Regions from separate parts of the Colwellia sp. F1 genome, predicted to be linked through region 3. Evidence: predicted binding sites of a transcription regulator. Region 3 holds the regulator's gene; each other region holds the start of a gene.
What was found. The regulator sigma-54, encoded in region 3, starts transcription at its own class of promoters, with help from an activator protein. The targets are predictions, from matches to a motif close to GTTGGCACGNNNNTNGNNT.

Region 1 (10,959 bases), on a different contig from region 3:
AACCAAAATAAAACGGTAATTTAACAAAACTTTTACTAAAGTTATCGTGCAGCTTGCCGATATAAAGCTAACGAACAAATTGACAAAATACACCTTTACCGCAGGGTAACATTATGACTATAAATATCAACAACTTAAATAATCAAGCTCATATTAATCAAAGTAAGCTGGCGCAAAATAAGCAGGCAAACGCTCAAACAGCAAACGATACCCAAGTAAAACATGCTGCTCGCGATTCTGTTTCTTTTACCCCACAAGCACAACAATTTAAAGAGCTGCAAAAAAAATCTGCCGATGCACCTGTCATTGATCAAAAAAAAGTTGAAGAGCTGAAAAAAACAATTGCCGCTGGCGAGTATAAAGTTGACTCTCAAAAACTTGCTGCTAGCATGGCAAAGTTTGAGTTTAGTTTATAGTTTAATCCCTTAGTTTATCGTTTGATCTAAGCAGTAGACTGGGTGATAATCACCTTTTACTTATATTTAAAGGTACTTTCATGTCAGCTTCATCTCAATCATTAGAGCTGCTTGCCCAACAGTTTGCTCAGTTACAATCACTTGAACAAATCATTGACGACGAAAAGCGCATTTTAGAGCAGCACCAACCTGAGGCATTACTGCAAATTAGTGAGCAGAAAAACCAAGCCTTGCTTGCGATACAAGCCTTAGATCAAAAGATAATGGTTAACCAGGCATTTGCCCAAGATAAAAAGGCCGGTTTACTTGATGAAGCACTAACTGACATTGAAAATTTATTGCAACTCTGCCAACAAAAAAACCAAATTAATGGTCAAATAATCGTGCAATCTCAACTGGCCGTTGAACGTATGAAAACCACTTTATTAGAAAACAATAACAAGAATTCTGTTACTTATGATAATAAAGGTAAAAAATCTGGTGGCTTAAGCAGTATAGGTTTAAAGGCTTAAGTATGCTTGGGCTAAGCACAACCAGCTAGCAAAAGGTTTACCGTCTAGTTCAGTAATTCAGAGATACACTATGTCCTTCTTACTTAAAAGTAGTCTACTTTTTTTATTTCTTTACGCTGGATACTCGCTTGGTAAATTTCATAAACATCTTTAAAGTCTAGCTGTAGCTCTGTTGTGTATGTATCTCCAACGGGGTAACTTTTGACAACTTTGGCTCCTCTAATTAAACCTTTAATCGACGATGACAATTGTTGGTTATCAATAATCATATCTGCCATTGTGGTGCTACTGGTAACTTTTTGACCATACACCTGCTCGGCTAACTCTGAATAAGCGGCAATCTTCGACGCTTTAATGGCCATTAACATCCGTTGGGTTTCATTTTCTGACTTTTGTAAACTAATAGGTGCATAGCCTACACCATAAATGATCGGAAAAACCTCTGGTTCAATGGCCTGCCACTGAACATGTTTATCATAAAGGTTTGTACAAGCGCTAATAAAAAGTAGGCTTACAAGCACAACAGTGCTTTTGCAAAGTATATTTATCATATTATTACCTATTATTTATTGTTGAGTTATCACAGTACGCTGCATTTTAATTAAGTCATCATTACTTCTAATGAGCTTACCCTCTTTTATTTTAACACGATCACTGTCGTTCTTTTCACGCCCTAAAGCCCACTTTGGGATAAAAGATTGGGCTGTAGCAGCAACCAAATGAGATTGAATACCCACCATACGCGCATTAATAATAATGCCGTCTTCTTGTTCAACCATAGTGCCTGCAACAACATAGTCAATATCCTGACGCCCAGGCAATTCCTGCCAGTCTCGGGTAAAGACATAATCACCGGTTTTAGTCACACGAATATGCCCCATTGACTTAAAGTCAACTACTGACATTCCATGGTGTTGTAATTCATAAATAAAGCTTTCAGCAATTTGGTTCCCTAACCAATTAGTGGATTCAAGATCGTGCAAGTTTACAAATGAACCTACCGCTATTGGGGCTTTATCATCAATAAAAGTACTGCTAGTTAACAGTTGATATACTAAGCCTTTGACCAAATCATTTATCGCATGCTTAGGTAGGCTATAATGGTTTATCTCACCCTGATCTGTTTGTGCTACTTGATAAAAATTGTCATTGCCTGTTCTACTACCACTACAAGATACAAGTACGGGTAAAATTAATGGTATAAACCACTTTTTCATAGTACACCCCTTAATAATTCAACGTTTACACTATAAGATGCTAGCCTAAACACTGATAACTTTAGTTATTTGAGTATTCAATATTATTATAATTATACAATGCATATTTCAAGCCAATAGTACTTTCTGTTTTATTAGCAAGTTTAGCTAGCAAAGAGAGGCGCTGTTGGCGGCAAGTGCTTTGCTTACCAAACGGCACTCGCAAAACGACTAAACAAATACAGCAAATTTATATTATTAACATCTGCATCACCAACAACAGGCATAAATTGTGCATAGATTATTCTTAAGTACCGGATAGACGTTAATTACTAATGGCATCATGCCTAACAATAGGCTTTTGTTTTGATGAGAGAGTATATGCATACTATAACCAAAATATCGATTTTACTTGTCAGCTTAATGTTAACTAGCACAGCGAACGCACAGTGGTATGAGGCACAAGGGCATGCATCAACCGCTAAAGATTCTGTTGAAGTGGCGCGTACGAAAGCCATGGAGAATGCGTTAAAGAAAGCTTTATTAGTCGCAGGTGCTAGCGTTTCAAGCATTCAACAAGTAGTGAATGGTTTATTAACACAAGACCAAATAAGTATTCGCGCTAGTGGCAGCGTTAACTCGATTGAATTAATTGAAGAAGTACACAGCAATAACATGCTTAGTGTTACCGTGCGTGCAGATATTTTTCCGCAAGAAAGAAAATGTTTTTCTTTAGATTACAAAAAATCCATCTTGCTCACTAAGAGCCACATACTCCAAAGAGAGCAAGCAAACTTGGGCAGTATTTATCAAATAGATGCTGGGGTTATAAAGCAATTACAAAAAAAATTAACCAGCCAAAGTAGTTATAGTGATGCTAAATTATTACTTAAAAATGCAACTGAGTTCTCTCGTTTGAAGCACAGTTTTAATGAAGAAAAAATTAAGCAATTAACCCTATCACTCGCTGAAACAACCGACAGCCAATATGTTCTCTATAGTGACATTAATGATTTATCATCTGACGGCCAACGAACTAATGCTTTTAAAGTATGGCAGCAACCGACCTACCCTAGAAGTTTTGCGGTTACACTTTACCTCTATAACGGTTTAAGTGGTGAACTAATATGGCAACAGCATTATCAAGACTCAGCCGTGTGGGACTTTAATAAACGAGATAATATTGATGTTAATGCTATTGCTTTTTGGCAAAGTCATTACGGAAATATGATAAATACCTTACTTGATAACGCAGTAGCTGATATTGACGAAAACATTATGTGCGAACCCAGTGAGGGTAAAATAGTGCAGGTGCGAGGGAATGAAATTACCATTAACTTAGGCCGGCACCATGGCGTGAAGGTGGGCGATGAATTTACCTTACTCCACAGTAACAGCTTTGTTAGCCAACAAGGAAAAAGGTACGTTGGCTACCATATTAGCCCACACAAAGTAAAAGTAACGCAACTCACCAGAGAAAGTGCTACTGCAAGAACAGTCGATAATAATTTATTAGGCAATATTCAAATAAATGATTTAGCAGTACGGTATTAATTATTATATAATATTGTGTTTAACATCACTGTATTGTTCAAATAAATTTGTCCCCTTGGCGCAATTGGATAGCGCAATTCCCTCCTAAGGAATAGGTTACAGGTTCGACTCCTGTAGGGGACGCCACTCGCTTATATCAACTCACTGTAAAGCAATACTTTTTAAACGTTAGCACAGTCAAGCTACCCAAACCTTAATAAGCAAAGCAATGAGTATTTCTGCTGTGATCTCACTATAAATGCTTAATTAAGTTTTCCTTTCAAAAAACACCAAACAGTAACAATTATCATTTGCATTTAGTTTTTTATTCGTATATTTTAACTATACAGCGATTACAAGCTGAGAAAACAAACTAAATTAAGGAGCATAAAATGGCAATGCAGCAAGCAAATGACAACAGCGGCAACACGCGCGTACAACTTGAACTATCAAGCAATACATTACAGCAGTTACTTAAGTCAGGGGTATTACGCGGTGGTGATTGTAAATGTTTAAACGCCAATGCCAAGCAAGTACTCTGGCAAGCATTACTCACAACAAGTACAAGCCCAACTAATGAGGCTTATGCGGAGCACTACTTATGCGCATAACTACCTCTACCGAATGTTTGCAGCTTGAAAATTGGTTAATGATTTTACTGAGCACTTATAAAGACCACCCCACGCCAGGGTTAGCTAAAACTATTTACTACTATGTAACGCGTTTATTAAACCATGAAGACATTAATGGTTATAGTGAGAACCAGAGTGACAAGCGTTGTCAGTACCTGTCTATGAAGAAATTTTGGGGTTGGCAGGTAAAAAAATAAAGCGGCAGTTAACTTAAGCGCTTAACTCCTACAACAATAAGTTGTGCCTAACTTTGTTTCTTAAAAAGCTCTCTAACGCTTTTTTACCCGTAAAACCATAAGCGTCACAGGTTTCACTGATGCTTTTCTTTTGAAAAATACGGCTGATAAATACCCATAAGTCTTTATCATCCTCTGTTGTAGCATGAGCAAGCATTCGCTTTAGCCATAAGTGTAAGCTAAATACACAACTTGAATACTGCCTATGCCCCTGTGCAAAGGCGGCAATACTTGCTTTATCCCTAGGCGTTAACTTAGTACACAATGACACCGGACAGTATGCCATAATTAACGCGACCAACTCTGGGGCTAATAACCGGTATTCATCTGTTAATAGATAATCAAAACTTTGATAAAAGGTAGAATAAATATCTTTAAGCGCCTGCCCGCCTTGCGAAGAGAGTGCGTTAAGCACTAAAGCTGATTGCTCACCGCTAGCCTTATCTTTATTAAACCCTATACGTGCTAAGCGAAAACCATTCGTCAGCCAAAAAGAAAGCAAGCTTTTATTTGCACCAAAACTTGCCGCGAGAAAATCAGCACCTTGGCTGCTAGCCCAATCTGTTATTTTCTCTAAAAAGTAACTGCCAATACCTTGGTAATGCAGCTGAGGATGCACCGCAATGCGCATTACGCGCAGATAAGAATAATCAAAAGCGTAGTCAATACCACATTGGGTTAACAAAGATTGCGGTACAAAGTGGTTTTTAAATCGCCGGGTCGAGTTTTTTATTGCACGAATGTCTTTCGCGTCAATCGCAGCTGGGTGAGCATTATCAACCGCACAACCGCTACCTTCTTTAATCAATAAAGCAACAGCGATCACTTGTGGCTGGGACGACTTGTTAGACAATAAACAAACTAATTGCACTTGTTTATTATCTAACATCATCTGCACATCGCTGGGTTTAGTTTGATAATGCGCAGTAACCAGAATAGCAAAAATTTGCTTAAAGAGTCGCTCATCATGCATTAACTCTGTCGCACTAAACAAGGTAAATTGCAATGCTGAGGGCCTAGTACCATGAAAGTCTTGCGCTATATCAGGTAAGGCGGCATTTAATAAACATGCTTCAAAAACCAAACGCTCAAGTGGATCATCTACTCGCCAGCGAATTGGTGCTTGAATATGCAAACTTTGCCATTTAGGGTATTTAAACGCTAACGTTTTCTGAAACTTTAATGTAAAACCTCGCCCTGCGCCCTCATAACCATGAATAGTCGTTGAAAACACTAAACGAGCACTGAGTGATAAAAGCTTTTCTAGCAAATAAATGGGAATTGCGGCAGCTTCATCAACCAAAAGTAAACTGGCATTGACGGGCTGCTTGATCAGCTGGTCAATAGCAATAAATTCAACGCTGCCATGTAAAGTGGTTAACTTACCTTGGTGTAATGTACTTTCCGGTAAACGGGCTTGTAAGCAGTTAAAAAAAACAGCGAGCGCGCCAATATCACCCGCGGTAATCACCAATCGCAAGGTATATGCTTTCGTGGCTGACTTTAACAAGAACGCACAAGCAATGGCAAGTGCTGAAGACTTCCCTCTCCCTCTGTCAGCCGTTAGTACTAACGGCCTATTTCGCTTGCCTTTAAATACACTAATAATTGACTCAACTGCCGTTACTTGCTCAGGCGTTATACAGCCATAAGGCAACATTGTTTTGGTGCTGCATTTTGTTAATTCAAGGGCAGCTTGATCTACCGGTAAATCCGGTAATGAAAAGTTTTTTTGCTCAAGTACAACATGCTCAGGAAAATCACTTAACAGGTGAAAAAATCGTTGATAAAAAGTACTCGCTGTTAGTTGTTGTTGTTCTTTTATTAACAGGAAAAGTATACCACCAGCGACTAACGTGCCAGATAAACAAGCAAAAGCATCAATGGATAGCTCACTGTCTTGAAATACAACAAAGTTACTTTCGCTGCCTAACTTATCACGAAAACGCTGCTTGCTAACATTCGCCTTAAAACCCAGTTCAGTAGCGTCGCTGTCACCATAAACTAACCAAGTATTGCCTTTTTCTTGTTCACTCGCATCACAGCGCTTACCAACACTGTTGACTAAAGTTGTTGCCCAAGTATTATCTCCTATCAATACAATTAAGCGACGCTCATTTAGCAACTCCGCTTGCTGCTGGTAGGGGTGAAACCAAAGAGGAAAAGCAACCTGGTGCATATAAAGTGAGTTCTAATAATTAACTGTATTAATAGCAATAGTTTATCAAGCATTCTCGCAGACACCAATAAAAGATAATGTGAAATTTACAAACTTTTTTACAAATAATTGAGAAACTATTTTGCAAATAATTTGAAAATAGTTTATTACTTGCCTACCTTTATTACTGACAAGAAGATTTTTTAAGAGTTAAGCCAATGATAGATGATGAGTTTTTAGATAATATAGATGAAGATGATGAAACGCTTGATCCAAATATCGATTTAGAGCCTCTTGAACCTGCCGAAAAAAAAGCCGAAAACACGGCGCAAAGCAAAGCAAAGAAAAACTTGCTCGCACGCAAGCGCATTGATGAATTAATGGAAAGAAAAAGACTTAAAGAGTTATTAGATGACGAAAACGATTGGTAAATAATGAGTAAAAAAGATCACGATTAAAACATAGTACACTGTTCAAACACCAGTAACAAAACTCCCTTCCCCGTTAATATTAATAGAACCCTTCAAATTCAGGGTAGTGTAAAAATAAAGCTCGATTATATTTACACTACCCAAAAACATCCCCTACTGAGCAAAAGGAAACGCTGTTCTTTAACGTAAATACTGCTAGAATAACGTTTATTTTAGCAGTATTTATTCCCATGACCTTATTAGAAAAACTACGATGCTTGTTCACTTTTGGCCAAGGTGTTGCTTTGCCACTCCCCGAAATACCCGCCAACTCAACCCCACTTGCTTTATTTAAACAATGGTTTGACGATGCCAATAAATCAGGCATATTACTTCCTGAGGCGGTATCGGTTAGTAGTTGTAGCGCAAATGGCCAGCCCAGCTCCCGCATGGTTTTGTTAAAACATTTTGATGACCAAGGTTTTGTATTTTTCACCAATTACAGCAGCCGAAAAAGCCATGAGTTAACTGATAACAACAAAGTAGCCTTGTTGTTTCATTGGAATGTTTTACAAAGACAAATACGTATTGAAGGTAGTGTTGAGCGCGTTAGCACACAAGAGTCTGCTAACTATTTTCACAGCCGAGATCGCGGTAGCCAAATAGGTGCCTGGGCTTCGAAACAAAGCCAAAAGCTGAGTACGGACGATGAATTAACAACACGCATGGCACACTTTAGTGAAAAATTTGCTAGCAGCAAAGTACCACACCCTGAGTTTTGGGGTGGATGGCGCGTAAAACCAACTTATATTGAATTTTGGCAGGGCAGAGCAAACCGCTTACATGACAGAATTTGTTTTGAAAAACATGCCGATGAATGGGTAAATTTCAAGCTACACCCTTAAAATTAAGTTACCCCCTTAAAACATTATTCCCTAAAGTCATCGTTTAGCAATAAGGCAACGTATTGCCCTAAGCGTTACTATTACCAATCATTGTCACTAGACAGCTAGCCTACGATATTGTGTGCCTATAAGAAGCACTACAAGACACACAATAACTTGTTAAGCACTTAGAGCTTACCGTGTTTGTATTAAGGTTTAGCTTTCGGTTTTGGCTTAGGGATCACGGTAGGTTTATGACATGTTGGCAAACTATTACTCTGCTTTTTAGCTAAATAATAAGGCGTTGAAATCGCCAGCTGTTCATTAAGCTTTTTAATTCGGGTTTCATTTGATGGGTGGGTCGACATAAATTCAGGGGGTGCTGAGCCACTAATTTTTGACATGTTTTTCCACAGAGCAACACTGGCTTCAGGTGCAAAACCTGATTTAGCCATTAAGTTTTGGCCAATAATATCGGCTTCATTCTCATGAGCACGGCTATAAGGCATAATAACGCCATACTGTACGCCGATCCCCAAACCTGCAAGCCATAAGCCTTTGTTATCAAGCTCACTTGCTCCAAGGGCAATGGTTGCCACCGCCAAACCTACATTAGACAGCTGATTTGCCGACAACCGCTCGTTAGAGTGTCGCTCAAGTACATGACCAACTTCATGCCCAATAATAGCAGCTAGTTGATCTTGGTTTTCGGTCACATGTAAAATACCAGTGTAAACACCTATTTTTCCCCCGGGTAAAGCAAACGCATTCACTTGTTCAGAGTCAAAAACTACCACTTCCCATTCACCTGAATATGATGCAGCGGGGACATTGGCTACAATGGCATCAGCAACACATAAGACAAAATCATTGGTTGCTTTGTCGGTACTGATTGGAATTTCTGTTTTCATTTGCTCAAATGAAGTTATGCCCATTTGGTTTAAATCACTATCTGAATAAAGTGCGACTTGATTACGCCCTGTTGAAGAGGTAGAGCAACCAAATAAGCTAAAAAGAACAGTACTAAGTAGTAAAAGGTGTTTCATATAGCCTCGATATCATGATGTTAATAAAAAATATTATAGCAAATTAATACCAAGCAGCCTAAAAAAGCCCACATTAACTCCGCCTTCAAAAGCGAGTAGCCACTTAGTATTTCACGTAAAAAAGCCGAGGCAAGCTCGGCTTTTATGTCGACTTAAACACGACTTTATGTTTTATTGCAGCGCTATCTCACTCAGATACTACACGTTAACGTGAAATAGCGCTAATAGCATAACAAGGTATTAAGCTCCCACAAGCGCAAGTAGTATACCCGCGGCCACGGCGGAACCAAGTACCCCTGCTACATTAGGGCCCATAGCATGCATAAGGAGGAAGTTGTGAGGGTTAGCCTCTAAACCAACTTTATTGGCAACACGTGCTGCCATAGGCACCGCAGACACACCAGCCGCACCAATTAATGGGTTTACTTTTTCTTTCGCAAACTTATTCATTAACTTAGCCATTAATACACCCGAAGCAGTACCAATAGAGAAGGCAACCGCACCTAAGGCCAAAATACCAATGGTTTGCACGTTGAGGAAAGCTTCAGCACTTAGTTTTGAACCAACCCCTAAACCTAAAAAGATTGTTGTTATATTAATTAATTCGTTTTGTGCTGTTGCACTTAAACGATCAACCACGCCAGACTCTCGCATTAAGTTACCTAAACAAAACATTCCTACCAAAGGTGTTGCTGTTGGTAAAAAGAAAATTGTCATTAACAATACGCCAAGTGGAAAAACAATCTTTTCTATTTTCGACACTGGACGAAGTTGACCCATTTCAATTTTACGTTCTTCTTGTGTCGTTAACGCTTTCATAATTGGTGGCTGAATAATAGGCACCAATGCCATATATGAATAAGCAGCTACAGCAATTGCACCAAGTAGCTCAGGCGCTAACTTAGAGGCTAAAAAGATTGCTGTTGGGCCATCTGCACCACCAATAATAGCGATAGCTGAAGCATCTTGTAAGCTAAACTCTATACCAGGTACTGCATTAAGTGCTATGGCACCAAACAAGGTGGCAAAAATACCAAATTGTGCTGCAGCACCTAAAAATAAGGTTTTAGGGTTGCCGATCAAGGCGCCAAAGTCAGTCATGGCCCCCACACCCATAAATATAATTAGCGGAAAGATACCCGTATCTATTCCTACATTATAAATGTAATGTAGTAACCCACCCACTTCAGAAAAACCTGCTAGTGGAATGTTTGTTAATAATGCGCCAAAACCCATTGGTAATAAGAGCAACGGCTCAAAATTTTTCGCAATGGCAAGGTAAAGTAAAAGGCAACCTACAAGCATCATAATCACTTGATCAAATTCAAAGTTAGCCAAGCCTGTTGAGTGCCATAATAAAAGTAACGATTCCATAAAGTTTCCTATGAAAAGCTAAGCAATACATCACCAACGGCAACAGAGTCACCTTCTTTGGCATGCAAACGAATAATACTACCGGCATTAACGGCACGAATTTCTGTTTCCATCTTCATCGCTTCCATAATAATGACCACGTCACCCGCTTCTACCGCGTCACCTTCATTAACAAGCACCTTAAAGATATTACCTGACAAAGGAGCATTTAATGTTTCTTCCGCAGAAATTGACGTTGATTGTTTAATCGCATCATCGCCAGCTGGAAGGGTAATTGACTCAATAGAGCCACCCGGTGCTACTATGACATCATAAACTTTACCGTCTACACTCACCGCATAGCTTTCTGGCCCTGCTGAATCTGTAGCGTTTGATGAGTTACTCGACTGTGCACTCGCTTTCGTTGGTATGGGTTCAAATGCTGCTGGATTGTTACGGTTTTCTAAAAACTTCAGCCCTATTTGTGGGAATAACGCATAAGTTAATACGTCGTCAATCACCTCACTGGCTAAGTCAATGCTTTTCTCTGCTGCTAAATTTTGCAACTCTGTTGTTAGCCTGT
Region 2 (10,959 bases), on a different contig from region 3:
TGTAGAAATTACCGGTAAAGATGTTGGTAAAATTAGTGTTCTTGATATAAAAGCTTACGTTGCAGTAAATAAAAAGGTGTTAAAAACAGCCTTAAGAAAGCTGTCAAAGGGTAAGATGAAAGGCAAAACTTATAAAGTACGCCATTTAACAGTATAGTGCAGCAATCATATTCATTTAACATAAACGTATAGATTTAGCCTAAGCGTATAGAAAAGCGATCAAGTTTTGCTTAAACAATATCAACAATTAGTTAAACAACAAGTGCTTTGCCAAGACAATGCACAGTACGCGGCAGTTATCGCCTTAGAACAATTATCTAAACAACTTGTACAAGCAAGTGAGCAACGCCATGCAACCAACTTGGTCACTAGGTTAGTGAACAAGTTGCTCCCTGCTAAACTGTCTAGAAAACTGCCTTTCCTAAAAAACCAAGTCCCCTTACCTAAAAGCTTGTATTTTTATGGGCGAGTAGGGCGAGGCAAAACCATGTTAATGGATTTGTTTTATCAAAACACACCAATTCAGCGAAAAAAGCGGATTCATTTTCACCGCTTTATGGAAAACGTTCATCAACAATTAAATGAACTTTCAGTACAACAAAAAGCGATAGTGAAGCAATCATTATGGAGCACTAACACCAATACAGACCCACTGACTGTTATAGCAAAGTCATGGGCCGATAATATTGACCTGTTATGTTTTGACGAATTCTTTGTCAGCGATATTGGCGATGCAATGCTACTTGCGGGGTTATGTCGTGAACTTTTTTCGTTAGGCGTTATCCTTATTTTTACTTCTAACTGCCAGCCTGAAGCACTTTACCGTAATGGTTTGCAACGAGAAAGGTTTTTACCAACTATCGCTTTAATAAATCAATATTGCTTAGTCATATCGGTAGACGGTGACACCGACCATAGGTTAACTAATACCGAAACAGCACAACATCACCATAATTATTACTTGACTAAACAAGCGGGAGACCAATTGTTAGCTAAACGTTTTGCTGCGCTAACTTCACAGAACCAGCTTGATATAGCTTCTAAGCAAAAGCGTAAAATTACCATTAATAACAGACGTATTAGTTATATAGCTAAAACAGATAAACATATTTGGTTTGATTTTTACGCGCTATGCTCAGGTCCTAGGAGTCAACGAGACTACATAAAAATAGCGGATCAATTTCAAAGTGTATTTATCAGCCAGGTACCACAATTTTCCGGCACACTCATTCCAGCGGTTTTTTCAGGCGTAGAAGACAGTTACCAACGTAGTGGCATACTAATGGGAAATTTGCGACACTTAGATGATGAAGCACGTCGATTTATTGCGCTAGTTGATGAGCTCTATGATAGAAAGGTACTGTTAGTACTCAGCGCTGATGTCGATATTAACGCGCTTTATCAAGGTGAACAACTGAGCTTTGAATTTCAACGTTGTCAATCACGCTTGTTTGAAATGCAACAACGCCAATAGCGCTGTTAGTTTGCTAAATATTAAACTAATATTTAGCCTTTTTAACTAAAAAGCGTTGTTTTTATTACTGTGTGTTTTTGTAATCTTTTGAAAAATAAACTAATTAAAGTTGGCATTGCGCTTGTAACCCAACAATCAAGAACAGCAGCTATTAGCCAATATCATCACCAAAATTAATATCTAATACAGGTGGGTATTGCTTATAAAGGAAGCATAATGATAAACAAACTACCGTTAACAATGACATTGTCAAAAATATTTATTGCAGCAACAACACTCTCCCTACTGTTACCGAATGTTTTATATGCGCAGGAATCTTGTGACGTAGACTTAACAGCAGGTTTAACAATAAATAACGCAAAAATAGAATTTTTTGAACCGAAAAAGCAAGATAATATTTTATATACCATTGATACACAAAATAATTTAACCGTTGGTGGCAACAAAATCGCCTTAAATGCAAAGCAAACTGAATTAATAGCACAATACTCCACGCACATCCGAAAGATAGTGCCACAGGTAAAAAGCCTTGCTATTGAAGGGGTTGATCTTGCCGTTGATGGTGTTAATTTGGCCTTTAACCAATTGCTAGGGAAAGGTAATGATGTTGGAGCAGACTTAACGCAAGAACTCGCCCTGTTAAAAAGTGAAATTATCGCACGCTTTAATATAAACAAAGGCTTTACTATTGGAGCGAATGGGGTTGCTGACGATGAGCTTTTTGGTGCTGAAATAGAGCAACGTATCAGCACAGCGGTAGAACAAGCTGTCATGGCTTCAATGGGAAGTTTACTCGCTGCTTTAGGCCAAGAAATGATGCTTTCAGGAGGCGATAGTAATGCGTTTGAAGCCCGAATGGAAAACTTTGGTGACACCATAGAGTACGAAATGAAAACAGGTGCAGAAAAAATAGAGCGTAAAGCCGACAGTTTATGCTCAGCAGCAATTGAAATAGACCAACTCGAAGGGAAACTACAGCATAATATTGCAGCTTTAGCTGGTATTAACGTGCTTACTGTAAAGCCAGCTAGAAATATTAAGTGATAACGTCACTTAATTTAATTTTATTCTCTAAAGTTATTTATTTTCAAGCCGATAAAATGAATAAGGCAGTTATATCTGTTTATAGCAGTCTTAACCTACTCAAGATATAAAGGGAACAAACTATGAAGAATAATAAAGTGTTATCTAAATCACTTGTCTGTTGTGCAATTGCTTTTATGGCTAGCACAGTGACTATGACTGCAAATGCTGAAAGCGTAGACTTTCCAGTTTCGTTTAGAACAATTTCTGATGTAGAAATTTTACCAGTACAAGACTTAAATTTTGGTGCAACTATGTTTTCAGCTAGTGGCGGCACTTGTTCGATGGATGCCTCTGGCCCTACGATAAATGACGCTGATGCAGCTATTTTAAGGGATACGCCAGTCTCAGGTAGTCTTGCAGGTGCTGTCACAGGCTCAGGTTGTATTGATACTGCCGCAGGTGTTTCAGGTAATCAACTTGGTATTTACCGCGTAGTAGGTATTTCTGGCTCCGATGTTAAAGTAACAGTTAATGAAGTAACAGGGGCTGACTTTGATTATACACCAGATTCAGGTTGTATTAGTAAATACGATGGTGCTTCAGCAGGTGATACTTGCCAATCATTTTTTGTTGCATCACCAACGACTACGGCCTTAGCTGATAGTACGGATGGAGGTGATGCTGGTGTGACTGATGGTGAATTGCGTATTGTTGTTGGTGGTAAAATCACTATCAATACAGACTTAACAGCTGACACAAACTACACGCAAAACTTTACTATTGATGCAATATACTAAGCGAGCAATTAATCTGTGGTTATAATTAATCACACAACTTAAAGCCATGTGAACATTGACATGGCTTTTTTATTGTTCAAGTTTACTGTTTATTTTGCCTGCCAAAACATCATAATAAAGGGTATCTAATAGGTAATTATATGTTAGCCAAAGTAAAAATCACAAGCGCACTTGTTGCCATAATATTAACCATTACTGCTTTTCACGTTAACGCGATTAGCTTAACCAGTAATCGTATTTATCTTGACAATAATAGTAGGGTTGCCTCATTTATTGTGTTAAATCGCAGTTTAACCGCTGAAGAGTGCCAGTTGTCATTTCGTTACTTTGACTTTAATGACGCCGCGGTAATGGGAAAGGAATTAGTGGATAGCATACCGAGTAATAACACCAATAAAACGGTTAAGTTTTCGCCACGTCGTTTTTCGATTGCTGCAGGTAAATCTCAATCTATTCGTTTGTCATTAAGGCGAAGTGCGACGACAGACAAAGCAGAATATCATAGTTATTTGAGCCTAAACTGTGGAAAAGTAACCCCCCCCACGACGAACTTAGTCAATGTATCACCGCGTTTGGTGCATAATGTGCCCGTAGTTGCTCGTACAGCGACTCTGCACGCCCAAGCAAATTTTAGTGATGTAAAACGGGTAGACAATGGTAAAATTGCTTTTAGACTTAATAGAACGGGTACTCGCTCTATTTACGGTGACTTAGCTATTATTAATAAACTCACGGGAAAAAAGATTAATGGCTTGCAGTCTGTGTCAATTTATACCCAGTCAAGCTACCGTGACTTTGAGTTTGTCATACCCAAAAGCCTTTCGCTAAATAACATCTCACTACGCTTCACTGAAGTGGCTAAGTACGGTGGTTCATTAACAGTTCATTATAACCAGTAGTCACCTTTTATACTGCTATGTTTTTTAGAAGATGCGGTTATTGATTGATAACCGCATTTTGTTTTGTATCACGCACTTTTATTACCTTACTCCCTGGCATGAAACATGCTACAAGAATTAAGGTGTGTTACTTAATATGTACATGTTTAACAGTATTAGCTGCACTAACTTATTAAAATAAAAACCATTAAAAATAGTGAGTTAAGATGAATGAAAATCACTTAATATTGGCTAGCGGGCGGCCCCTAACAAGCTTTGTTTTAGCGCGTCATATTTTTGTCATCTGTATTTTACTCTGTTGGAGTAGTGTAAGTTACGGAGCGCAATTAAATAAAATCCCCCCTAACGATAATGACTTTTTGTTACTAGACACTTACCTAGACAAAGAGTTGATCGCCTCATCTGTTGATGCTTACCTGATAGAAGATAAGCTATTTATAGCGGTGCAACCTTTGTTTGACGTACTCACATTAAGAAATACGATTACGCCCAATGAGTTAATTATATGGAAAGACAACACGCTCTATAGTTTTGATCTAATAGACAACCCTAAATCAACGACAAACGGCGCATGGCTTGACGATGGCTACTATTTATTTATTGACAGTAAAACCCTAAGTGACTTATTTGATCTTGACATTAGCTATAACACAAGCAATTTAAAGCTACATATTACAACGGCTGATTATAAATTTCCTAAACAGCAATTAGCCCGTTTGTCCTTATTGCGCCTTTTGGCTAGAAATGCGGGTAAAGTTAATTACTCTGATTTGCTCAATGAAGACATTATTGAAGATCAATATCGTTTATTTACCATACCTCATGGTAGCTTGTCCGCTAATTTACAAACCGATGACAAAGAAAACAATTCGCTAAATTATTCACTGCAAACAGTGTCTGATTTTTTATATCACTCTGCTAATGTTACGGTTACCGATACTAACCAACAAAGCCTCACCGGCTCGGTGCGTTTATCACGATATAAAACTAAGCCTAATGCATTAATTGTTGGCGCATTCGACAGCTACTCATTTGGTGATGTTAATGCTGCCGGTCGGAACTTAACTACGTCAACCCGCTCAGGTTTAGGTGCAATATTTTCACGGGCCCCAGAAACCTATCGTAACAGGAACGTTGGTATAACTATAGAAGAAACGGCCATCCCAGGCTGGAATGCAGAGCTATACCGTAATGGTGAGTTTGTAGCGCTACAAGAAGTACCAAGTAATGGTAATTTAATTTTTGAAGATGTTGAAACGCAATACGGTAACAACCGTTACGAAATTAAACTGTATGGCCCTTTTGGTGAAGAAAAGAAAATTACACGTTATTATAATATTGACAATAACGCCTTATCTGCTGGGCAAATGGCTTACAGTTTTTATGGTGTCGATGGAAATAAGCGCGTTATTAATGACCAAAGTGAAAGAAGCTACAGTATTACTGATGCTGGTTTTACTTTGGACTACGGTATAAGTGACAGTTGGTTGCTTGGTTTAAGTGCTATTGAATCAAACAATCATTTTGATGATAAGAAACAAAGCTTTTTAACGCTTAAAAATGCGTTTGTTTTACCTGGTTACTTATTTGAAAATGAAGTGTCAGCGCAAAGTGGTGCTGGTTATGCGCAAATATCTACTTTAACAGGTAATGCATTTGGCCGTGATACTTTCTCTATTGTATACCAATCAGCAGATGACTTTAAAAGTAACCGTATTAGCTCAGCTAATACCAATTGGCATAACATTTATGCTAATTATTCTGGCTCTGTCAGCGCATTTGGTTCACTAGGTTATGGTATCGGAGTGGGGTATAACACAGAAAAAAACGACGCTCTAATTGCTGATGTTACAGGTAATGTTGTTAGTAACAGTATTAACAGTAGTATAGAAAAGGAAGACAACCACTGGCAATTTAGCCAACGGCTGTCAAAGTCCTTTGGTGGCGTAAGCGTTACTAATACCTTGTATTATAATCGTTACGAGCAGTTAGAGTTTAACCGTTACGAGCAAGTGGCGTCTGAGCTTAGCCCGAACCTTGAAGCAGAAGAAGTCAATGATGCGCGCGTTTTACTGGAAAATTGGTCTGGTAATTTAGGCTTTGGAGGCTCACTTACCAATAGGCTAAGGGTCAACGGTGGAATACAATATAAGCCTGATAGCGACAGCGATATTATTCAAAGCGCTAACTTGGCTTTAAGTTGGTATAACAGTAAGCTTTATCATAGCCTTAGAGGTGTTTATTATTTAGCTGATACCAATAACAAGTGGCAATTAGGCTATAACCTGAGCTGGAACAATAAATATTTTTCAAGTAATCTTGCTAGTACTTATAACGCTGAAGATAACTGGAACATTAGTTTAGGATTCAACTTCTTTTTTGGTTATGACCATCATAATAAGCAAATGAGAATATCAAATGATCTATCCTCAGGCTCTGCCTCTATTAATACCTATAGCTATTTAGACAGAAACCCCAATGGTTGGCGCGATGAAGCTGATTGGGATTTAGAAGGGGTTACGTTCACCGGAAACAGTGCGTGGAAAGAAATAAAAAGTGGAGATAACGGCAGAGCAATTGTCCCAGGAGTTAGCCCTAACACGCCCTTTAAATTTAATGCAAGTTGGGAATACGGCACTACGACCTTGCAAAAAGACTATGTTATTTATACTCACCCTGGCGCGTATGTTGATGTAAATATTCCCTTTTATATTACCACAGACGTATCAGGCTTTGTGTATGTAGCTACCGCTGAAAACGAAGAGCGCCCTCTAGGTGGTGTGATACTTTATGTGCAAAATAATTTTGGCGAAATCGTTAGAGAAATAAGCACAGACCAAGATGGTTATTACGAAACAAGAGGGTTAAAACCAGGGCGCTACCAAGTTGCTGTGCTACCAGACTACTTGGAACAAAGTGGTTTTACCGCGAATACTATTGGTTTTGTTTTTTCAACCCATAGACAAGGGGGGTATGTTGAGCTTGACGATATAAAACTAAGCCTCATGGATATTAATGGCCAGCGTAAAACGCAAAGTACACAAGTAATGTTATTAAATGCTGATAACTCAGGTCAGCAGGTTTGGCTAGATGAAAATGATCCATTACGTCGACAAATTTATAGCTTGCCAGCGAGGAGTAATGTACAAATGCAACAACGTCATTCTCAGCCAGATAACTTACCTGTTGCGCCAAAGCGCCGGGAGCGTAATGCTGTTAACCCTGTGCAAAGAAACGAACTTACTGTTACCCCCGTAACAAGAACACAATTAGCAGTTAAGCCTATAGAAAGATCGGTGTCTGTAATAGCAAGGGGGGAATACTCAAATTCTCCAAGTGAGCTTAGCAACTCAACGGTGTCAGCTACAACACCTGGTGCAGCGGGTTCAAGTACAGAGATAAATGTTTCAATAAAAAACGACATAAAAACCGCAGGGTTTGTTATACAATTAGCGGCACATAATTACAGGGAAAACGCAATTACTGCCGCTAAAAACTTTACTAACGCAGGGCCTTTATATATTGCAGAGAAGAAGATTAACGGGGTAGTCAAATATTGTATCATCAGCCAAACATATGTTGATTATCAAGCAGCAAAAAATAGCTTAGCGACCAACAACCTCATAGGTTGGGTAACGAGTAATGGCGCTTATGTTAATATTCAAAAAATAAGCGAGTAATAAGCACCCATTTGGCTATGTTGCTTTAATAAGAGGTTTGTTATGAGAGTTAAGACATTAGTGATAGTGTTGTTCGGTTTGTACTTCCTTTGTTTTCACGTAAAAATTCAAGCAGAGGCATATATAGTTGAACGTAGTCGTATTGATTTTGGGGAGTTAATTTACATCCCCGGAGGCTGTGTTTTAGCTTATGACACCAAGTTGATTAGCCAAGTGATGGGGTCAAAAATTTGTGTTGCAGAAGAAGGGCAACTAGGTGAGTACCGTATTTTTGCAACGCCTCACACTCAAGTTGCCATTAGAATTAAATCTCATAATGACAACGGCAGTGGTATTATTTATGTGCCAGATGGGGTTGTAACTAATGACGTAACCAGTGTTGTTATTACAGCGGATACTGGCATTAATATTAATAGTGAAACCTCAGGAATTATTGATATAAAACTAGGCGGGCGGTTAAGGATTAACAATATATTAAGTTCAAATCGCCAGTATTCTGAAAATTTCACTATAGAATTTAATGAGCTCTAAGGTTGTATCAAGTTTAAGGTTAAGTTTTTAAGGCATACTTTGTGCATAATAAATGTAAATTTAACTTAAAACTTAAGCACCGCGCTATGTTTTTGACTCTTAATTACTAGGTACTACTATGAAATTCTATCTCTGTTTACTTTTATTAGGCCTACTAACCGCCTGTTCATCAAGCTCAAACAATGGCTTTTATCAGAGTTTTAAAACTGAAGACGTTAAAGAAGTCAAGCATAAGCCCATTGACAGCACTAATTTACAAAACCATAGTTTAAATACTATAGTGCAAGGTTTAGCTTTTCAAATGCTTGAGAACAGCGCCTTTGTTAACCACAAAACGCCCATTGCTATGGCTTCTTTTGTTAATTTAAGTGATTTAGAAAGTACTAGTTGGTTAGGCAATTTAATTGCTGAAAGTTTTATTTATGAGTTTCAACGCCATGGCTTAATTGTCATTGATTATAAAGCGACAGGTTTTTTTAGAGTCACTCAAGAAGGTGATTTTGTTTTCAGCCGAGACTGGAAAGAATTGCCAGAGAATCAAATTATTGACTACGTGGTAACAGGTACTTTACTTGAGCAAAAAGAGGGTTTTATTCTTAATGCACGCATGATAGGTATGATCTCGCACGTGGTTGTTGCAACCGCCCAAACTTTTATTCCTCGCTGGGCTATAGGCGAAATGCTCAACGAAAATACAAGGCGTGAAAACGATCTAAACACGCCCAAAGCTGCTAACACTAACCAAGAAAAAAACTGGGTGGATATAACGCAGTAAAGTGGCGGTTAAAAGGGTTACCATGCTTACTTATTATCAAAGCAGCAATTAATGGGGGGGAGGTGCGTATTTGAGCAATCGTTGCCCATATCCCGAACAAGTTAGCTTGGTTTAAAACTAGGGTGGAGAGCTAATCAAGTGATTTACTAACGTGAGCTGAGTAAGGCTTGTTGACGCTAACCGCAATATAAATGCCGCAATATAAATAAAGTATTTGCTAAAGATGTAGGCAACAAAAAAGCGAAGTTTAACCTAGGTTAAATCCTTCGCTTTTTAAGAATTAGTTTCTCGAATGAGAAGGTCTAAGTGTAGCTATCAATTAGATAGCTTGAACGTTTTCTGCTTCAGGGCCTTTTTGACCTTGTTTAACAGTGAACGTAACTGCTTGACCGTCAGCTAGAGTACGGAAACCGTCTCCAGAGATAGCGCTGAAGTGAACAAACACGTCAGGACCATTTTCTTGCTCAATAAAACCGAAACCTTTAGTTTCGTTGAAAAATTTAACTTTACCAGTAACTGAATCAGACATACTTACATTTTCCCGTAGTCATAAAAATATTAATGTGGTATTCCTTTAAGGAATTATTCCCAAAAAGATAATACCGTTTTCACCCGAGTAAATGCCCTCTACCATAAATAGTACAGGCAGAGGAAGGAAACAAACCATATTCGTAACAAAAAGTATTTGGAACAAACAACTAGTTTGTATTGCCTAAAACTCATTTGTTAAGAATATACAAGTACCTAAAAGCACATGGTAGATCTAAAACAAAAGTTAGTATTAACCTTCATCCGCAACACAAAAACTCAGCGCAATTGCAGCATAACACAACTGTTTTTAATTTGCTTTATAAAAAGATGAAATAGTTCAACTTATTATCAAAATAAATTGAATTAGAGTAAATGTACAGTCTAGGTGTTTGTTTACTTGAGGGAAAATTACAAAAAACTTGATAATGATTAACCGTTTTTTAAATAAAAATAATTGTTTTATTGCAATAAATCACCTAGGTGAGCAAGTGAATGTATGCCAACGAAAAAACCACAGAGGGAGTTCGTTGGCATTACTTAACTTGAATCGGCTAATTTATAACGCAGCTATTTGAGCCTTTTGTGCTTGCATTTTGGCCAGTGTAGATTCGGCCTCAGCTAGTTTTGCTTGCTCTTTTTCAATAACCGCAGCAGGCGCTTTACTAACAAAATTATCGTTACTTAATTTTCCACGCACTTTAGCCACTTCCTTGGTTACCTTGTCAATTGCTTTGTCTAAGCGCGCAATTTCTGCGGCTTTATCAATAACACCGGCCATGGGTATAAGCACGGATAAGTCACCAATAATAGCCGAAGCAGAGGCTGGGGCTTGGTCATCTGCTGCTAACACTGTAATGCTTTCAAGCTTTGCTAGAGCACTTAAAAAGGTTTCGTTTTCTTTTAAACGGCGTTGGTTGTTGTCATTGACATTTTTAAGCAATACCGGCAACGCTTTGCTAGGTGAAATATCCATTTCGCCTCGAATGTTACGAATGGCAATAATAAAGTGTTTAACCCACTCTAAATCATCGATAGATTGCTGATCACATTTACTGGCATCAAACTCAGGGTATGCCTGAATCATAATAGAGTCACCTTTTTTAGCAAAAGTACTTAAAGGTTGTACACGCTGCCAAATGGTTTCAGTAATAAATGGCATAATAGGGTGCATTAAACGTAATAAACGCTCTAAAACATTGACTAAAGTATGACGAGTACCGCGCTGCTGTGCATCACTGACCAAACC
Region 3 (10,959 bases):
ATAAAATAACGAGTGTTATGACCACATCGCCTACAGTGGTACAAGCTGATATGCTAGCAGCACAAGCGCTAAATATCATGGAAGAGAAAAAAATTAACGGTTTAATTATTGTTGATAATAAACAAACCCCTATCGGCGCCATGAATACACATGATTTACTGCGCTCAGGAGTACTATAAATGAACGCTAAAAAACAGAGTGACAGCCCAAAGCCCAATAACATGGCGAACACATTATACGGTGAGGTTTGTCACACCACGTTAGCACGCGCAAAAAATATAAAATTATTGGTCTGTGATGTCGATGGCGTTTTTTCTGATGGCCGAATCTATTTAGGTAATGACGGCGAAGAACTAAAAGCCTTTCATACCAAAGATGGCTTTGGCATAAAAGCCTTAGGCAGCAGCGGTGTTGAAGTTGCAATTATAACGGGGAGACGCTCAGCAATAGTGGCCAACCGAATGGCCGCTTTAAACGTTAAACACATTATACAAGGGCAGGAAGATAAACTTCCTGCATTAACCAAACTGGCCAATCAGCTTAATTTAACCCCAGATGAAATAGCCTATATAGGTGACGACATCCCTGATTTAGCCTGTATTAATTATGTTAACTTAGGTATTGCTGTGTCTGATGCACACCCTACGGTATGTGCAAACGCTGATTACATCACTTTTACCCGCGGTGGTTTTGGTGCTGTAAGAGAAGTGTGTGATTTAATCATGCAATGTCAAGGCTCACTTAACCAGGCAACAGGCGCAAGTATATGACACGCGCCAATACCCTCGCTTTTTTAGTGTTACTCATGGGGGCAACCGCTTACGGCATCATTGAGTGGCGCCAGGCAGAAAAAGCACCAGAAACAGGTGTTGCAAACAAGTTAACCCCTGATTTTATTGCCGAAGCACTCAAAACCGATATTTATACCGACACAGGACAACTTTCCCATGCAATCATTGCTGATCGCATGGAGCATTACGCAGAGCTTGAGGTCACGCACTTTGAGTTACCCAATTACACCCTATATCCCCAAAATCACCCTAATAAAATCTCAACGCCTAACAGCAATAACCTAAATAACAGTCTACCTAAGCTTGCTAGTACGCAAAACCCACCGTGGAAACTAAGTGCAAAAGAAGCAACACTGTATAAAAACAATAGGGTTATTTTAAATCATCGCGTACACTTAAGTGCAACCGATAAAAATAGCTTAATACAAGCAATATACTGTAAATATTTAGAGCTTGATTTAAATACTAATATTATCAGCTCAGAGCAAACAGTGATGGTGCAAGGTAAAGACTTCACCATGTATGGCTCTGGTTTGATCATTGACTTAAACACTAAACAGATGACTTTAACTGAACATGTGCGTACCATTTACAAAAAAAACAATAGTTAATACCTTCATGACACTTAAAAACCTTAGCAAAGCGCTATTATTTAGCACACTACTGCTCTCGTTAGGTCTACCAGCTTCTGCTGCAAAAAAAGATCTTACGCAAGAAATCACCATAAAATCTAAGCGGCAATCTGCTGATTTAAAAAATAAAATAGCAAGTTATTTAGACGACGTAAATATCAGCCAAGGCTCTATTTCTATCGTTGCTGATATTGTTCAGGTATATAGCCATCATGATGAGGCAACTAACGAAAAATATGACACCTACCTTGCCAAAGGTGAACCCGCTATTTTCAAACAAGAATTAGAAGACGGGAGCTTAATTAGCTTGCAAGCAAATGAAATAAAATATCAACCAGATCAATACATCATTACTATTTCAGGTAACGCACAAGTTAAGCAAGCTGGTAGCAAAGTTACTGGTGAAACAATTACTTACAACACATTAAGTGAAAAATTAGAAGCGATTAGTGGTCAAAATGAATCGGTAACCACTATTTTACAGCCTGCTCAAATAAAAGCCCAACAAGATAAGAAAAACAATGACAGTAACAAACCATAAAGCTGACGATATATCGAGCAAATCAACCTTGATAGCTCAAAATTTATCAAAGTCTTATAAAAATAAAAAAGTCGTTAAGCGCGTTAGTTTAGCTGTAAGTGCTGGCCAAATTGTTGGTTTGCTAGGCCCTAATGGCGCTGGAAAAACAACGTCTTTCTATATGATTGTCGGTTTAGTTCCAAATGACAACGGCCAAATTATACTCAACGATGAAGACGTTACCCTTGCTCCTATGCATGAACGAGCAAGACGTGGCATAGGCTATTTACCCCAAGAAGCCTCGATATTTAGAAAGCTCACAGTTACTGATAATATTATGGCTATTTTGCAAACTCGCAAGGGCCTTAATGAACACGAAAGGCAAAGTAAACTAGAACAACTACTAGAAGAGTTTAGTATTAGTCACATTAAAGACAACTTGGGTATGAGCCTGTCAGGTGGTGAACGAAGACGGGTAGAAATAGCAAGGGCATTGGCCGCTGATCCTGAGTTCATTCTACTTGATGAGCCCTTTGCAGGTGTTGACCCAATTTCTGTTGGTGATATAAAAAAAATAATTATTCACCTTAAAAATCGCGGTATTGGTATATTAATTACTGATCATAATGTGCGTGAAACACTTGATGTATGTGAACATGCATATATTGTTAGTCATGGTGAAATAATTGCTGAAGGTGACTCTGATCAAATTCTTGCGAATCAAACGGTAAGAGATGTATACCTAGGCGAACAATTCACGCTATAGTTAACTTAAGCATGAGAACTTTGGCTATACTGAACTCACTTAGGCTATACTAACCTTAAGTGACTAAAAGTAATTTTTAAATTAGTTATCATAATGTTAGCAATATTTATTAATAGGAAGTAAAAAAAGTAGATGCGCCCAACTCTGCAACTCCGAATAGGACAGCAATTAACGATGACACCGCAACTGCAACAAGCGATCAAGCTGTTGCAGCTGTCTACGTTAGAGCTTCAGCAAGAAATACAAGAAGTACTTGAAAGCAACCCTCTACTTGAAATAAGTGAACAAGACAGATCTAGCGCTGATACGGAAAATAGCGCTAACGATAGTTCAGAGAGACTTGAAGAGGCCTTTTCAGCCACAGCTGAAACAACGACCAGTGAAGAACCATCGGCAAGCATTGATGAAATTAGTACGACAGAAGCCATGGAAAAAAGTGATATTCCTGAAGAGTTAAACATAGATACAACTTGGGAAGAAAGCTACAGTGCCGGCACCTCAAACACTGGTGCTATTAGTAGCCCAGGAGAAGATTACACCTATCAAGGTGAAACAACTGACTCAATTCAAGATCACCTTTTATGGCAAATGGAGTTAACGCCTTTTTCTGAAACCGATAGAGCCATTGCCATAGCAATTATTGAAGCTGTAGACGATGCAGGTTACTTAACGGTTTCAAGTGAAGATATTTTAGAGAGTGTCGGGATTGAAGGGCTAGAGCTTGATGAAGTAGAAGCCGTTCTAAAACGTATTAATGTATTTGATCCTATAGGGGTTGCCGCGCCGTCGATTGCTGACTGTTTACTAATTCAATTAAACCAGTTTAGTTCTGACACTCCTTACTTAACAGAAAGCAAATTAATTATCAGAGAGCATATTGATTTACTGGGTAGCCGTGATTACCGTCAACTCATGCGTAAAACACGGCTGAAAGAGGATGACTTACGTGAAGTGATGCGGTTAATTCAAAGTTTAAACCCTCGCCCTGGTGATGTGATTGATAAAAGCGATGATCAATACGTGATTCCTGACGTTTCCGTAGAGAAAAAAAATGGCCGCTGGGTGGTTGAGTTAAACCCTGATAGCGCTCCTAAGCTGTCAGTCAATCAACAATATGCCGCCATGACTAAAACAACAAAGTCATCGAGTAACGACGGCCAATTTATTCGCGCTAATTTACAAGAAGCCAAGTGGTTTATCAAAAGTTTAGAATCACGCAACGACACTTTACTCAAAGTATCAAACTGTATTGTACAACGCCAACAAGGCTTTTTAGAACATGGTGAAGAAGCAATGCGGCCAATGGTTTTAAATGATATCGCTGAAGCGGTCGATATGCATGAGTCTACAATTTCTCGTGTAACAACACAGAAGTATATGCATACGCCACGAGGTATTTTTGAATTAAAATATTTTTTTTCAAGCCATGTTAGCACTGAAAATGGCGGTGAATGTTCGTCTACTGCTATTCGATCGTTAATTAAAAAGTTCATTTTAGCGGAAATACCTGCTAAACCGCTAAGTGATAGTAAAATGGCTGATTTACTAGCCGAGCAGGGTATTAACGTTGCTAGGCGCACAATAGCTAAGTATCGAGAGTCTTTAGCTATTCCACCGTCGAACCAACGTAAAAGTTTACTATAATCAGTAACTTTATTTTTAATTGAACTAAAGAAGGATCATACTTATGCAAATTAATCTTACGGGCCATCATGTAGATATCACTTCATCATTACGCAACTATGTTGAAACAAAGCTAGCCAAGTTAGAGCGTCACTTTGACCATATTACTAATGTTTACGTAGTATTAACGGTAGAGAAGTTAGATCAAAAAGCAGAAGCCACAGTGCATTTAAAAGGTAATGAAATTCATGCCTCTGCGGTGAATACCGACATGTATAGTTCAATAGATAATTTGGTTGATAAACTCGACCGCCAGATACTCAAATATAAAGGCAAAATAACCCAACATTAGCTTAGCGCCACCACTTAAATTATTATGACACTACAAAATATCTTAACACTGGACTGCACGCAATGTGCAGTACCAGTTCGCAGTAAAAAACGCTTACTTGAAAAAATATGTCAGCTTGCTGCCCAGGAATTAGGCAATGTAAATCCAACCGATCTATTAGATAGCTTACTGAGCCGAGAAAAAATGGGCAGCACAGGTATTGGTAACGGCATTGCCATTCCTCATGCTAGGCTCAGTAATACAGACAAAGCGGTTGCTGTTTTTTTAACCACTGAACAAGCCATTGATTTTGACGCTATTGACAACCAGCCAGTTGATATATTTATTTGTTTATTTGTCCCTGAAAATAACACACAGGAACATTTAGAAACACTGCAAAGCATTGCAAAGCTTTTTAGCGATCGTAAAACAGCTAAAAAAGTACGCAAGTGTATAAACCAAGAAGCAATGTTTGACCTGATTCAGCAAGCCATTTAAATTTTAAACAAGCAAAGTGACAACTTGTAACACCCTCGTTTCTCGACTTTTTTTATCCGCAATTGAGATTTAATATATGAAGCTTATAATTGTTAGTGGTCGCTCTGGCTCAGGTAAGTCTGTAGCATTAAGAGTATTAGAAGATTTAGGTTATTATTGTGTTGACAATATTCCCGTAAATTTACTGCCAGCATTAACGCACACCGTGATTAATGATTATGAAAATGTCGCCGTAAGTCTAGACGTGCGAAACTTACCTAACAACCCGCAAGATATAGAAGAAATCATTGAATATTTACCCAATGCCGTTGATGTTACCACCTTATTTTTAGATGCCGATGATAACGATCTGATTCGACGGTTCAGTGAAACCAGACGGTTGCACCCACTGATCAAAAATAATATCGCCTTAGACCAAGCCATAGCACTAGAAAAAGAATTGTTAACACCAATTTCAATCAATGCTGACTTATACATTAACACCAGCGAATTAAGCCCACACCAATTAGCTGATTTAGTGCGCGAGCGCATACTGGGCAAAAAAACGGGTAATATGGTGCTTGTTTTTGAATCATTTGGCTTTAAACACGGTATTCCAGCCGATGCTGACTATGTATTTGATGTGCGCTTCCTCCCTAACCCACATTGGGAAAAAGAGTTAAAACCCTATACTGGCTTAGAGCAACCAGTAATAGACTTTCTTGCCAGCCAGCCCATTGTCACTAAATTTATTTGGCAAGTTAATAGCTTTATGATGACTTGGTTGCCTCACTTAGAGCGCAATAACCGTAGTTATGTTACTATTGCTATTGGTTGTACAGGCGGCAAGCACCGCTCGGTTTATATTGCTGAATTATTAGCAAGAAACTTTATCAAAGAACAAAAAAATGTACAAACGCATCATCGAGATATAAAAAAAAGCATTGAGTAACGCCATTATGCCATCACATAAGCCTAAATTAGCAGCAAGCAGCACACCAACTGCAGAGACAGCGGATACCAATATCATCGTAAGTAAAGAAATTACCATTATTAATAAGTTAGGCTTGCACGCCAGAGCTGCAAGTAAGCTAGCCTTACTTTGCCAAAGTTTTTCGGCGAACATCACCTTATCGCTTGAGCAAAAAGAAGCTGACGCCAACAGTATAATGGCTATTATGTTATTAGCTGGCGGGCAAGGAAAAGTTGTAAAAGTAACCGCTCAGGGAGTTGATGCGCCAGCCGCTTTAGCAGCTATAAGCCAGTTAATTGGCGATAAATTTGACGAAGATGAATAAATAACATTAAATAACCAAAGCAATAAATAACATAAATATTAAGTCTATTAACCCTTCATTTGAGTGTTTAATAGCGTTGATATTTCCCTTTACTCTGTTGACTGCGTTTACCACGCTCAAGTAAGGTCGCTATGTCAGAAATAATAGAACAAGAAAATATCCAACAAAGACTACTGCAAGTCAATAGTGCCTTAGATAGTGGCATGTTTGTTTATGTACGTAAGCTATTACAAGGCATGTCTGCCTATGACTTAGCATTATTCCTTGAATCCTCTCCAGCTAAAAGCCGAGCAGTATTATGGCAGCTTATCGATAGCGAACACCACGGTGAAGTCCTTGAAGAACTAACTGAGGAAGTACGCAAAAGCATATTACCCAGTATAAAGCCTGAAAAACTCGCTGCTGTTGCCGAAGGCATGGATGTTGATAATTTAGCTGAAGTATTGCGTAACCTGCCCGACAGCGTTTATAGGCAAGTGCTCAATTCTATGGATTCCCAAGATAGAAGCCGGGTAGAAACAGCATTATCTTATGAGCATGATACTGCCGGCGGTATCATGAATACCGACACCATTACTTTACGCCCTGAAGTCAGTGTTGACGTAGTATTACGCTATTTACGGTTAAAGGGCCAACTGCCAGAAGCAACAGACTCTTTTTACGTTGTTGATAGAACCAATCATTTCATTGGTGCCGTTTCATTAGCCTCTATTGTCACGGCAAAACCTGAAGTTATCATTTCAACATTAATTGATGCAGAAATTGAAGTGGTGCAAGCCAACATGAGCGAGCAAGAAGTCGCACAATTATTTGAAAAATATGACTGGTTTTCAGCACCTGTTATCGACCAAAAAGGGCATTTATTAGGCCGAATTACCATTGATGATGTCATTGATATTATTCGTGAGGATGCTGAACATTCAATGATGAGCATGGTGGGCTTAGACGATGAAGCCGACACCTTTGCACCTGTGATAAAAAGTACAAAGCAGCGCTCATTGTGGCTAGGGGTTAACTTAGTAACCGCTTTATTAGCCGTTGCAGTTACCAGTATGTTTGAGGGACTTTTTCAACAACTAGCAGTATTAGCGGTCCTTAACTCTTTAGTACCGAGCATGGGCGGTGTTGCCGGTAATCAAACCTTAACTTTAGTTATTCGTGGTATGGCATTAGGTCATGTAGGTAATAGTAATGCTCGCGCGCTCTTACACAAGGAAATAGCCATAGGCTTTCTTAATGGTATTATTTGGGCATTATTAATTGCAAGCGTGGTCGCTATTTGGAAACAGGATATAATGCTAGGCGTCGTTATTGCTTTTGCGATGCTAATGAACATGACGGCAGCGGGCTTAGCAGGTGTTGCTATTCCACTAATACTTAAACGCTTCAACATTGACCCAGCGCTTGCAGGGAGCGTCATTATTACGACTGTGACTGATGTAGTGGGGATATTTGCTTTTTTAGGCACAGCAACCCTACTGTTAACATAAGGCTTAAGTGCTAGGTGTGAAGTGCGAGGTGTTAGTAACATTATTTACATCCCCATTCCTCAGCACTTCTGCTAACACCTGATGAAAAGATAAATTACTGGCCTGCCACCTGCATGTTATCGATTAAGATTGAACCTGTATTAATACTCCCGTGTTTATCAACATCAGCACCAACAGCGACAATACCTTTAAACATTTCCGCCAAGTTACCCGCAATGGTAATTTCACTAACCGGATACGCAATTTTACCATTTTCAACCCAAAATCCGGCAGCACCGCGAGAATAGTCACCATTCACCACATTGACCCCTTGCCCCATTAATTCAGTAACCAACAAGCCTGTACCTAAGGCTTTTAACATGGCATCAAAGTCTGCGGCTTTACTGCCTTTCGTTGTTATATTTTTATCCTTCACTAACCAATTATGAATACCACCAGCATGCCCCGTAGTAGTAAGCCCTAACTTACGGGCAGAATAACTGGTTAAGAGATAGGTTTGTAACACCCCATGAGTAATGATGTCTCTGTCTTTTGTCAAAACACCTTCATTGTCAAATGCGCTACTCGCGAGTGCTTTAGCAATATGAGGACGCTCATTAATTGAGAGAAAACTCGGGAAAACCTCATTCCCCAATGCATCTAATAAAAACGATGACTTACGATATAAGTTGCCACCGCTAATCGCGGCAATAAAGTGCCCCCAGAGGGTATTAGCAATATCAGCACGAAATAATACCGGCACCTTCATGGTCGACAGCTTTTGTGGGTTTAAACGTGATAGCGCTTCTTTCGCTGCTTGTTGACCAATACTTATGCCACTGTCTAATAATGAAAAATCACGATTAACGTCATAAGCATAATCGCGCTCCATAGCATCACCACTGCCAGCAATAACAACACAACTTAAACTGTGTCTTGAACTCGGATAACCCACCAATTGACCATGGCTATTACCATAAACTTTAAAGCCTGAAAAGCAATCTAAATTAGCACCGTCTGAATTAGTGATACGTTTATCACTATTTAATGCACTGTGTTCACATGCTTGAGCAATCTCTATCGCTTGTTCGGTGGTTAACGCTTTAGGGTGGTATAAGTCGAGATCTTTTGCTTGCATGGCAAGCAATGCTTTATCAGCTAAACCAGAGCAATCATCAACTGAGGTGTATTTAGCAATATTCACAGCGGCTTCAACGGCTTGTTTTAGCGCTTTTTCAGACAAATCAGCGGTTGATGCACTGCCCTTTCTTCCTGCTTGATAAACCGTGATTCCTAAAGCGCCATCATTTGTAAACTCAACATTTTCAACTTCACCAAGACGCGTACCAACACTCAGGCCTTGTTGACGACTCATGGCTACTTCAGCACCGTCTGCGCCTAAAGATTTAGCAAGCTCTAACACTGTCGCTACTCTGTTTTTTACTTGGTCAAGTTGTTCAATTAATGGATCACTAGCTTGGTTCACTTTGGTCATAGGTTATTATCTGCTTATGTTAACGTTAGTTTTGAATGTGTTTACAATTAGTTTTAGCGTATTTAGTTTTAAGGTAGCGCATTAAAAGATCAACTTCCGCTATTTTGCCATTTGCACGTATACCTTAAAAACAAAAATCGTACCAGTTACAGGGCTTTTGACGTATCAAGAGCACATAAATTTAGGCTATAATAAAAGTAATATTTATATAATTTACATTAGCAACTATTATGCCTCACTCAGCCAACGATATCGACGATTCAACCCCAGAAATAGACGAAGAATTAAAAAGTAAATCTGAAGTAAAGCGAGAAATGCACAAGTTGCAAGATTTTGCTCAATCTTTAGTTGAAATGTCAAAGCACCAACGCAGCCATATTCCTTTAAATGAAGAGTTAAAAGACGCCATGGTGGTGGCTGACAAAATTAAAAACAAGCATGAAGCGCTACGCCGGCATGTACGACATATCACCAAGTTATTACTTGAAATAGATCTTGAGCCTATTTATCAAGCCATTAGTGTTATGGAAAACAAACACCAACAAGCCACCGCCAAATTTTTGCGCTTAGAAGCTTTAAGAGACGAATTAATAGAGCAGGGCAATGATGCTATTGAAGCGCTGCTCACAGAGTTCGAACAAATGGAGCGACAAAAACTAAAGCAACTGGTGCGCAATGCAGCAAAAGAAAAAAAGCTTGAAAAACTAGGGAAACATTACAAAAATTTATTTGATTACCTTAAAGACAATAGTTAACAGTACTCCCTTAGGCGCTAGTAGGCTTTGGCACTCATATGCAAGCGCTAAAGCCTAGTCATTCGCGCCAAATTACTGGCTAATTACTGTGTACCTCCAATAGTCATTTCATCAACTCTTAAGGTCGGTTGTCCAACACCAACAGGCAAACTTTGACCGTTTTTACCACATACACCAACGCCAGCATCGAGTTTAAGGTCATTCCCAACCATAGAGACCTTTTTCATGGCTTCTGGGCCGCTACCAATTAAGGTGGCTCCTTTAATTGGTGTGGTTATTTCGCCATTTTCAATTAAATAAGCTTCTGAACTCGTAAAAACAAATTTCCCTGAAGTAATGTCAACCTGCCCGCCCGCAAAATTCGGCGCATAAATACCTTTTTTAACTGACTTAATAATATCTGCCGGACTTGACTCCCCCGCTAGCATGTAAGTGTTAGTCATACGTGGCATAGGTAAATGTGCATATGACTCTCGTCGGCCGTTACCTGTGGGGTTAACTCCCATTAAAGCCGCGTTATGCTTGTCTTGCATATAGCCTTTTAAAATGCCTTTTTCAATTAAGACATTATATTGTCCTGGCGTGCCTTCATCATCAATGGTCAATGAACCACGGCGATCGGCTATAGTGCCGTCATCAACAATCGTGCAAAGATCTGAGCAAACTTTACTGCCAACTTTTCCTGAAAAGGTTGACGAGCCTTTACGGTTAAAGTCCCCTTCTAGGCCGTGCCCTACAGCTTCATGCAGTAACACACCCGGCCACCCAGCGCCTAATACCACAGGAAACGTGCCCGCGGGTG

Region 1: the regulator sigma-54 is predicted to act here: its motif matches at 2,314-2,332, upstream of AC0UA9_RS11370 (flagella assembly protein FlgT).
Region 2: the regulator sigma-54 is predicted to act here: its motif matches at 1,583-1,601, upstream of AC0UA9_RS01910 (DUF2884 family protein).

The regions. Positions count from the first base shown of each region.
Region 1 is NZ_JBWDLI010000010.1:144,505-155,463, forward strand. Features, by position in the region: gene flgM (flagellar biosynthesis anti-sigma factor FlgM) at 114-416, shown strand; gene flgN (flagellar export chaperone FlgN) at 497-928, shown strand; gene AC0UA9_RS11360 (LPP20 family lipoprotein) at 1,012-1,479, opposite strand; gene AC0UA9_RS11365 (FlgO family outer membrane protein) at 1,495-2,145, opposite strand; gene AC0UA9_RS11370 (flagella assembly protein FlgT) at 2,506-3,678, shown strand; tRNA gene AC0UA9_RS11375 (tRNA-Arg) at 3,728-3,804, shown strand; gene AC0UA9_RS11380 (hypothetical protein) at 4,050-4,268, shown strand; gene AC0UA9_RS11385 (hypothetical protein) at 4,259-4,486, shown strand; gene AC0UA9_RS11390 (tRNA(Met) cytidine acetyltransferase TmcA domain-containing protein) at 4,515-6,704, opposite strand; gene AC0UA9_RS11395 (PA3496 family putative envelope integrity protein) at 6,902-7,114, shown strand; gene pdxH (pyridoxamine 5'-phosphate oxidase) at 7,345-7,998, shown strand; gene AC0UA9_RS11405 (M48 family metallopeptidase) at 8,187-9,023, opposite strand; gene AC0UA9_RS11410 (sodium ion-translocating decarboxylase subunit beta) at 9,264-10,397, opposite strand; gene oadA (sodium-extruding oxaloacetate decarboxylase subunit alpha) at 10,406-10,959, opposite strand, start outside.
Region 2 is NZ_JBWDLI010000002.1:14,042-25,000, reverse strand. Features, by position in the region: gene dbpA (ATP-dependent RNA helicase DbpA) at 1-157, shown strand, start outside; gene zapE (cell division protein ZapE) at 227-1,474, shown strand; gene AC0UA9_RS01910 (DUF2884 family protein) at 1,691-2,518, shown strand; gene AC0UA9_RS01905 (hypothetical protein) at 2,641-3,297, shown strand; gene AC0UA9_RS01900 (fimbrial biogenesis chaperone) at 3,438-4,196, shown strand; gene AC0UA9_RS01895 (hypothetical protein) at 4,403-7,876, shown strand; gene AC0UA9_RS01890 (hypothetical protein) at 7,919-8,407, shown strand; gene AC0UA9_RS01885 (FlgO family outer membrane protein) at 8,526-9,182, shown strand; gene AC0UA9_RS01880 (cold-shock protein) at 9,502-9,711, opposite strand; gene AC0UA9_RS01875 (valine--tRNA ligase) at 10,270-10,959, opposite strand, start outside.
Region 3 is NZ_JBWDLI010000015.1:66,473-77,431, forward strand. Features, by position in the region: gene AC0UA9_RS14040 (KpsF/GutQ family sugar-phosphate isomerase) at 1-179, shown strand, start outside; gene kdsC (3-deoxy-manno-octulosonate-8-phosphatase KdsC) at 222-770, shown strand; gene lptC (LPS export ABC transporter periplasmic protein LptC) at 767-1,402, shown strand; gene lptA (lipopolysaccharide transport periplasmic protein LptA) at 1,410-1,964, shown strand; gene lptB (LPS export ABC transporter ATP-binding protein) at 1,945-2,709, shown strand; gene AC0UA9_RS14065 (RNA polymerase factor sigma-54) at 2,842-4,353, shown strand; gene hpf (ribosome hibernation promoting factor) at 4,397-4,684, shown strand; gene ptsN (PTS IIA-like nitrogen regulatory protein PtsN) at 4,709-5,161, shown strand; gene rapZ (RNase adapter RapZ) at 5,238-6,092, shown strand; gene AC0UA9_RS14085 (HPr family phosphocarrier protein) at 6,100-6,438, shown strand; gene mgtE (magnesium transporter) at 6,570-7,928, shown strand; gene pmbA (metalloprotease PmbA) at 8,023-9,402, opposite strand; gene yjgA (ribosome biogenesis factor YjgA) at 9,633-10,157, shown strand; gene tldD (metalloprotease TldD) at 10,241-10,959, opposite strand, start outside.